Regions from separate parts of the Sinomonas sp. T428B genome, predicted to be linked through region 2. Evidence: predicted binding sites of a transcription regulator. Region 2 holds the regulator's gene; the other holds the start of a gene.
The links. Region 2 encodes LexA, which represses DNA repair genes until DNA is damaged. Its sites were predicted from a motif close to TCGAACANNTGTTCGA; they were not measured.
Positions count from the first base shown of each region.

Region 1 (3,398 bases), 580 kb from region 2:
TCGAGGTCGCGGCGCGCCTCGGCGGGCCTGACGTCTCCGGCAACCCGGCCCTCGACCTCGCCGTCAGCAAGGCCAAGAAGAACTCGGTCCCGAACGACAACATCGACCGCGCAATCAAGCGCGGGGCGGGCCTGACCGGCGAGGCCATCGAGTACACGGAGATCATGTACGAGGCCCGCGGCCCCCAGGGCTCCGCGCTGCTCATCGAGTGCCTCACCGAGAACCGCAACCGCGCCGCTGCGGACGTGCGCCTCGCCGTGACCCGCAACGGAGGCAGCATGGCGGACCAGGGCTCGGTCAACTACCTCTTCACCCGCAAGGGCGTCGTGAGCCTGCCGAAGAACGGCCTCTCCGAGGACGACGTCCTCATGGCCGTGCTCGAGGCGGGCGCCGAGGAGGTCAAGGACGGCGGCGAGAACTGGATCGTCTACTCCGAGCCGGCGGACCTGCAGGCCATTCGCGACGCACTCACCGAGGGACACATCGAGTACGAGACCGACGAGGTCGAGTTCGTCCCCTCCATGGAGGTCCAGCTCGACGCCGACGGCGCACGCAAGTTCGTGCGCCTCGTCGACGCCCTCGAGGACCTCGACGACGTGCAGAACGTGTACACGAACGCGGACGTGAGCGACGAGGTCATGGCGGCCCTCGAGGACGACTGAGGAATGGCCGGCCCTGCCCGGATGCCCGACGACGCCGCCGGGACCGCCGACGGCACCCGTGTGAGGCCCGGGTCCCCCCTGCGCGTGCTGGGCGTGGACCCGGGCCTCACGCGTTGCGGGCTCGGGGTCGTGGACATCCACCGCGACCGCACGGCGACCCTCGTCGGCGTCGGGGTCGTGGGCACGGACGCCCAGCAGCCCCTCGACGCGCGCCTGCTCGCGATCGCGAGCGCGATGGAGGAGTGGCTCGACCGCTACACCCCGGGGGTCGTCGCCGTCGAGCGGGTCTTTTCCCAGCTCAACGTGAGCACCGTCATGGGCGTCGCGCAGGCCTCGGGGATCATCATCGCGGCGGCTGCCCGCCGCGGGATCCCGGTCGCGCTGCACACGCCGTCGGAGGTCAAGGCCGCCGTGACGGGCAGCGGGCGGGCGGACAAGGCCGCCGTGACGCGGATGGTGACCAAGATTCTCCGGCTCGAGACGCCGCCGCGCCCGGCCGACGCCGCCGACGCCCTCGCGCTCGCCCTGGCCCACGCGTGGCGGGGGAGCGCGCCCGGCTCGCCATCCGCCGTCGGGCGCACGACGGCAATGACGGCGACGGCGCTGACGCCGGCGCAGAGGGCGTGGCAGGAAGCGGAAGCGAAGGCGCGGCGCGGCAGATAAGCCGAGCAGGACCAGGGTGGCGGAAAGGGCGGGCGGAAGCGAAAGCCCGCCGCGGCAGATAAGCCGACCAGGACCAGGGTGGCGGAAAGGGCGGGCGGAAGCGAAAGCCCGCCGCGGCAGGTAGCCGAGCAGGACCAGGGTGGCGGAAAGGGCGGGCGCGCCGCGGCAGATGAGCCAGCCCGGCGCCGTCGGCCGCTAGAGTTCTCGTAGATATGTTCGGGTGACAAGGAGTTCTCGTGATCAGCTTCCTCCGCGGGCCCGTGGCCCATGTTGGCCTGTCCTCGGCGGTGATCGATGTCAACGGCGTCGGCATGGCGTTCTGGGCGACGCCGCAGACTCTGGCCGGCCTGCGCGAGGGTGCCGAGGCTACGGTGCACACGTACCTCGTGGTGCGTGAGGACTCGCTCACGCTGTTCGGCTTCGAGGATCCCGGCGCGCGCGAGGTGTTCGAGGTGCTGCTCGGGGTCTCGGGCGTCGGGCCTCGTCTGGCCCTGGCCGTGCTCGCCGTGCACAGCCCCGAAGCGGTCCGCGTCGCGGCGCACTCCGAGGACTCGAAGGCGTTCACGAAGGTCCCGGGGATCGGGCCCAAGGTCGCCGCACGCCTCGTCCTCGAGCTCAAGGGCAAGCTCGTGCCCCTCGGCACCCCGGGCGAGCCCGCCCCCGTGCTGCCGGCCGCCGCCGGCGAGGAGGCGTGGAGGGCCCGGGTCGTCGAGGCGATGGCCTCGCTCGGCTGGAGCGAGAAGGACGCATCCGCGAACATCGACCGGGCGCTGGCCGACCAGCCCGAGCTCGCCGAGACGGGGAGTGTCCCCGAGATCCTCCGCGCGACGCTTCGCTGGCTCGGACAGGGCGCGAGGCCCGGCGTGAAGGCGGGCGCCCGTGGCTGAGGCGTCCCTCGTCTCGAGCGGGGAGGAGCCCGAGGAGCGCGTCATCGAGGCGGCGCTCAGGCCCAAGTTCCTCGACGAGTTCGTCGGCCAGGCGCGCGTGCGCCGGCAGCTCTCGCTCGTGCTCGAGGCCAGCCGCCTGAGGGGCCGCACGGCGGACCACGTGCTCCTGTCCGGCCCGCCCGGCCTCGGCAAGACGACGCTGTCCATGATCATCGCGGCGGAGATGAACGCCCCGCTGCGCATCTCCTCCGGCCCCGCCATCCAGCACGCCGGCGATCTCGCCGCGATCCTGTCCTCGCTCACCGAGGGCGAGGTGCTCTTCCTCGACGAGATCCACCGCATGTCGCGGCCCGCCGAGGAGATGCTCTACATGGCGATGGAGGACTTCCGCGTCGACATCGTGGTGGGCAAGGGCGCGGGCGCGACGGCGATCCCGCTCGAGCTGCCGCCCTTCACCCTCGTTGGAGCGACGACCCGGGCCGGGCTCCTGCCCGGCCCCCTGCGGGATCGGTTCGGGTTCACGGGGCACCTCGAGTTCTACTCCGTCGAGGAGCTCGAGCTCGTGCTGCGCCGCTCTGCGGGGCTCCTCGACCTCCGCGTGACCTCCGCCGGCTTCACCGAGGTGGCAGGGCGGTCCCGGGGGACGCCCCGCATCGCCAACCGCCTCCTGCGGCGCGTCCGCGACTGGGCGCTCGTGCACGGGATCGCCGAGATCGATGCGCGCTCCGCTGCCGCGGCGCTGGACATGTACGAGGTGGACGCCAAGGGGCTCGACCGGCTCGACCGCTCGGTGCTCACGGCCCTCGCGACGAAGTTCGGCGGCGGGCCCGTGGGACTCTCGACGCTCGCGATCGCCGTCGGGGAGGAGCCCGAGACGGTCGAGACCGTCGCCGAGCCATACCTCGTGCGCGAGGGTCTCATGGGCCGCACACCGCGGGGCCGCATCGCGACCCCGCTCGCCTACGCGCATCTCGGACTGCCGGTGCCCGCGGGCGCCCCGTTCGCGGACAGCGCAACCCTCTTTGGCCCGGGCTCAGAGGAGGGCCCGGAGGACTCCTCCGACGCCGCTCCCTGAGCGCCCGGCCAAGCCCGTGCGCTTAGACTGGGTACACGCCTCCCGCCACGGCGGGGGCCACTATGCTGTGCCCGCAGGCGGCCGCACGCCTCCCGGGCCTTCCGACAGATT
Region 1 is NZ_JBRAZR010000001.1:2,073,145-2,076,542, reverse strand. It holds gene ACUYMY_RS09525 (YebC/PmpR family DNA-binding transcriptional regulator) at 1-662, shown strand, start outside; gene ruvC (crossover junction endodeoxyribonuclease RuvC) at 684-1,325, shown strand; gene ruvA (Holliday junction branch migration protein RuvA) at 1,562-2,212, shown strand; gene ruvB (Holliday junction branch migration DNA helicase RuvB) at 2,205-3,287, shown strand.
Region 1: ruvA (Holliday junction branch migration protein RuvA) is a predicted target of LexA. The motif match lies at 1,530-1,545, and genes of this name have one in related genera.

Region 2 (3,398 bases):
CCGACGACCCGGCGGACGGCGCGCTCTTCAGCCTCGGCGAGGAGGCCGGCGTCGTCCACCCGGCCGCCGCGCCGACGTCGCAGCTGGGCCGCGAGGTCAAGCGGCTGCGCGAGTGGGCCGAGGAGACGGAGACCGGAGACCGGGACGAGCTCGTCCCGGGCGTGTCCGACCGCGCCTGGCGGCAGGTGTCCGTCTCGGCGCTCGAGTGCCTCGGCGCCCAGCGCTGCCCCTTCGCGGCAGAGTGCTTCAGCGAGCTCGCGCGCCAGCGCGGCGCCGAGGCGGACATCGTCGTGACGAACCACGCGCTGCTCGCGATCAACGCCTTCGAGGGCCTGAACGTCCTGCCGGAGCACGACGTCGTGGTCGTCGACGAGGCGCATGAGCTCGCCGACCGCGTCACGGGCGCCGTGAGCGCCCAGCTCTCGGCCGCCATGGTCACGGCCGCGGCCTCGAGCGCGCGCAAGCACTGCGGGATCGGTGTGGAGGCCATCCACGCCGCGGCCGCCGGCCTCGAGCTCTCGCTCGCCTCCGCGCCGACCGGGCTGCTCGCGCGCGGGCTCACCGAGGAGCAGGCGCAGGACGTCGCGCTCGTGCGGGACGCGTGCCGAGTCGCCCTGTCGGAGTCGAAACCGGGCGAGGGGCAGAACACGGCCGACGGCGGGCGGCAGGTCGCGCGCTCCCGGCTCGCCGCGCTCGTGGACGTGTGCGAGCGGATCCTGGACGCCGAGGCGAACAGGGAGGTCGTCTGGGTCACGCGCGCCGGGACCTTCGACCCCGTCGCCGGCTACGCGCCGCCGGACGAGGACGCCCCGGCAATGCTCAACATCGCCCCGCTGAGCGTGGGCGGAAGGCTTCGCGACGGGCTCTTCGCCGACCGCACGGTCGTGCTCACGAGCGCGACCCTCGCGATCGGCTCGGCGTTCGAGCCCACGGCCGGGGGGCTGGGCCTGCTCGGCCCCGGCGCGCCGAGCTGGACGGGGGTCGACGTCGGTTCCCCGTTCGACTACCCGAAACAGGGCATGCTCTACGTCGCGCGGCACCTGCCCAAGCCGGGCCGCGGCGTCTCGCCCGAGGCGCTCGACGAGCTCGAGGCGCTCCTGCGCGCGTCCCGGGGCGGGGCGCTGTGCCTGTTCTCCTCGCGCCGGGCCGCCGAGGAGGCGGCCGACGAGCTCCGGGGCCGGCTCGAGACGGAGATCCTGTGCCAGGGCGACTCGTCGATGAGCGCGCTCGTCAAGCAGTTCGCGGCCGAGCCGGACACGTGCCTGTTCGGGACGATGTCGCTATGGCAGGGCGTGGACGTGCCCGGCCCCTCGTGCCGCCTCGTGGTGATCGACCGGATCCCGTTCCCGCGGCCCGACGACCCGCTCATGACGGCGCGCTCCCGCGCCGTCGCGCAGGCGGGCGGGAACGGCTTCATGTCGGTCTCCGCGACGCACGCGGCCGTACGGCTCGCGCAGGGCGCGGGGCGGCTCATCCGCTCGACGGCGGACCGCGGCGTCGTTGCCGTGCTGGACTCGCGCCTCGCGACCGAGCGCTACGGCGGGTTCCTGCGCGGGGCGCTGCCCCCGCTGTGGGGCACGACCGACCGCAAGGTCGTGCTCAGCGCGCTCGAGCGCCTCGCCGCGGCCGGCTGAGCGGGTCCTCGGGGAAGAGGTTCTCGGGGAGCGGGATCAGACGGAGCGCAGGACCGAGACGACCTTGCCCATGACCGTGGCGTGGTCGCCGAGGATCGGCTCGTAGCGCGTGTTCTGCGGCAGCAGCCACGTGTGCCCGTCCCGCTGGCGGAAGGTCTTGACCGTGGCCTCGTCGTCGAGGAGGGCCGCGACGATGTCGCCGTTCTCGGCGCTGCCCTGACGGCGGACGACGACCCAGTCGCCGTCGCAGATGGCGGCGTCGATCATCGAGTCGCCCTTGACACGCAGCATGAAGAGCTCGCCATACCCCACGAGCTGGCGGGGGAGGGGCATGACGTCCTCGACGACCTGGTCGGCGAGGATGGGGCCGCCCGCGGCGATCCGGCCGACGAGCGGGACCATCGCGGTGTCCGCGGCCCCGGCCATCTCCTCGACCGGGACACCGTCCACGCCGCGCAGCCCGGCCGGGACCTCGCCGGCCATGCTGAGCTCGCCCTCGTCGAGCGTGAGCGGCATGAGGACCTCCATCGCGCGGGGCCGCTTCGGGTCGCGGCGCAGGTAGCCCAGCTTCTCGAGCTGGGTGAGCTGGTGGGTCACGCTGGACAGGCTCGCGAGGCCCACCGTGTCCCCGATCTCGCGCATGGACGGCGGGTACCCGACGTGCTGGACGGAACGCTGGATTGTCTCGAGGATCCTCTTCTGGCGCGCCGTGAGCCCCTTGGCCGCCTTCGTCCGTGGTGCCATCCGTCCTGCCTCCCTGATCGCCGCCCGCGCGCTGCGCCACGGCCTCTTCCACCCGTCCGGCGCCGGGTCCGCCGAGAACTGTCGGACCCCCTCGGCACGATGCAATCAGATGCAGTGTTCCCGCCGGGAGGGCGGCAGCTGGGCGGAGGCCCGGTGCTCCTCCCACCGTAGGCCACGAGGCCGAGCCTTTCAAACATGTGTTCGACCGAGTCTGGACAGGATTCGACGGCACCTGCTAAGAAAGGTCCATCACGTTCGAAGATCCGTTCGAAAAGCTGTGTTCGAGCATCGGGATCCTGTTCTCCTGGCGGGGGGCAGGCGCGGGCCGGACGCAGGGGAAGGCAGACCATGGCACACGCGATCCCGCCCGTCGCCCGCCACCACGAGGCCGCTCGGCCGCCCCGGCTGCGGCTCACCCGCCGGGGCCGCATCGTCCTCATCGTCATCCCGCTGAGCCTGCTCGCCCTCGCCGTCCTCGCCCTGTGGGCGGCGCTCATGGCCCCAGCGCATGCCAGCGACGAGCAACTGGCCGGCCCGGGCCAGGCGGTGACCGTCACCGTCCGGCCCGGCGAGTCCCTCTGGACGATCGCAGCCCGGACGGCCCCGGGCCAGGACCCGCGGGTCACGATCGGCCAGATCCGCGAGCTCAACGACCTCGGCGGCTCTCGGGTCGTGCCCGGCGAGCAGCTCCTCGTCCCGGTCGCCGGCTGAGCCCTGGAGGCCCCGGTCATGAATGCGGCCGGCCCGCGGAGCTGGCGTAGGCTGGACCGGTGGACGACCAGCTCGAACGTTTGAACCGCCTGCCCCTGCGCGACGACCTCCGCGGCCAGCACCCGTACGGGGCGCCCCAGATCGACGTTCCCATCCAGCTCAACGTCAACGAGAACACGTACGGGGTCCCGGCCGACGTCCAGGAGGCGATCGTCGAGGCCGTCCGCGAGGTCGCCGGCGGCCTCAACCGCTACCCGGACCGGGAGTTCACGCAGCTCCGCGAGGCCCTGGCCGAGTACCTCGGCCACG
Region 2 is NZ_JBRAZR010000001.1:1,489,962-1,493,359, forward strand. It holds gene ACUYMY_RS06905 (ATP-dependent DNA helicase) at 1-1,634, shown strand, start outside; gene lexA (transcriptional repressor LexA) at 1,671-2,378, opposite strand; gene ACUYMY_RS06915 (LysM peptidoglycan-binding domain-containing protein) at 2,727-3,089, shown strand; gene ACUYMY_RS06920 (histidinol-phosphate transaminase) at 3,149-3,398, shown strand, end outside.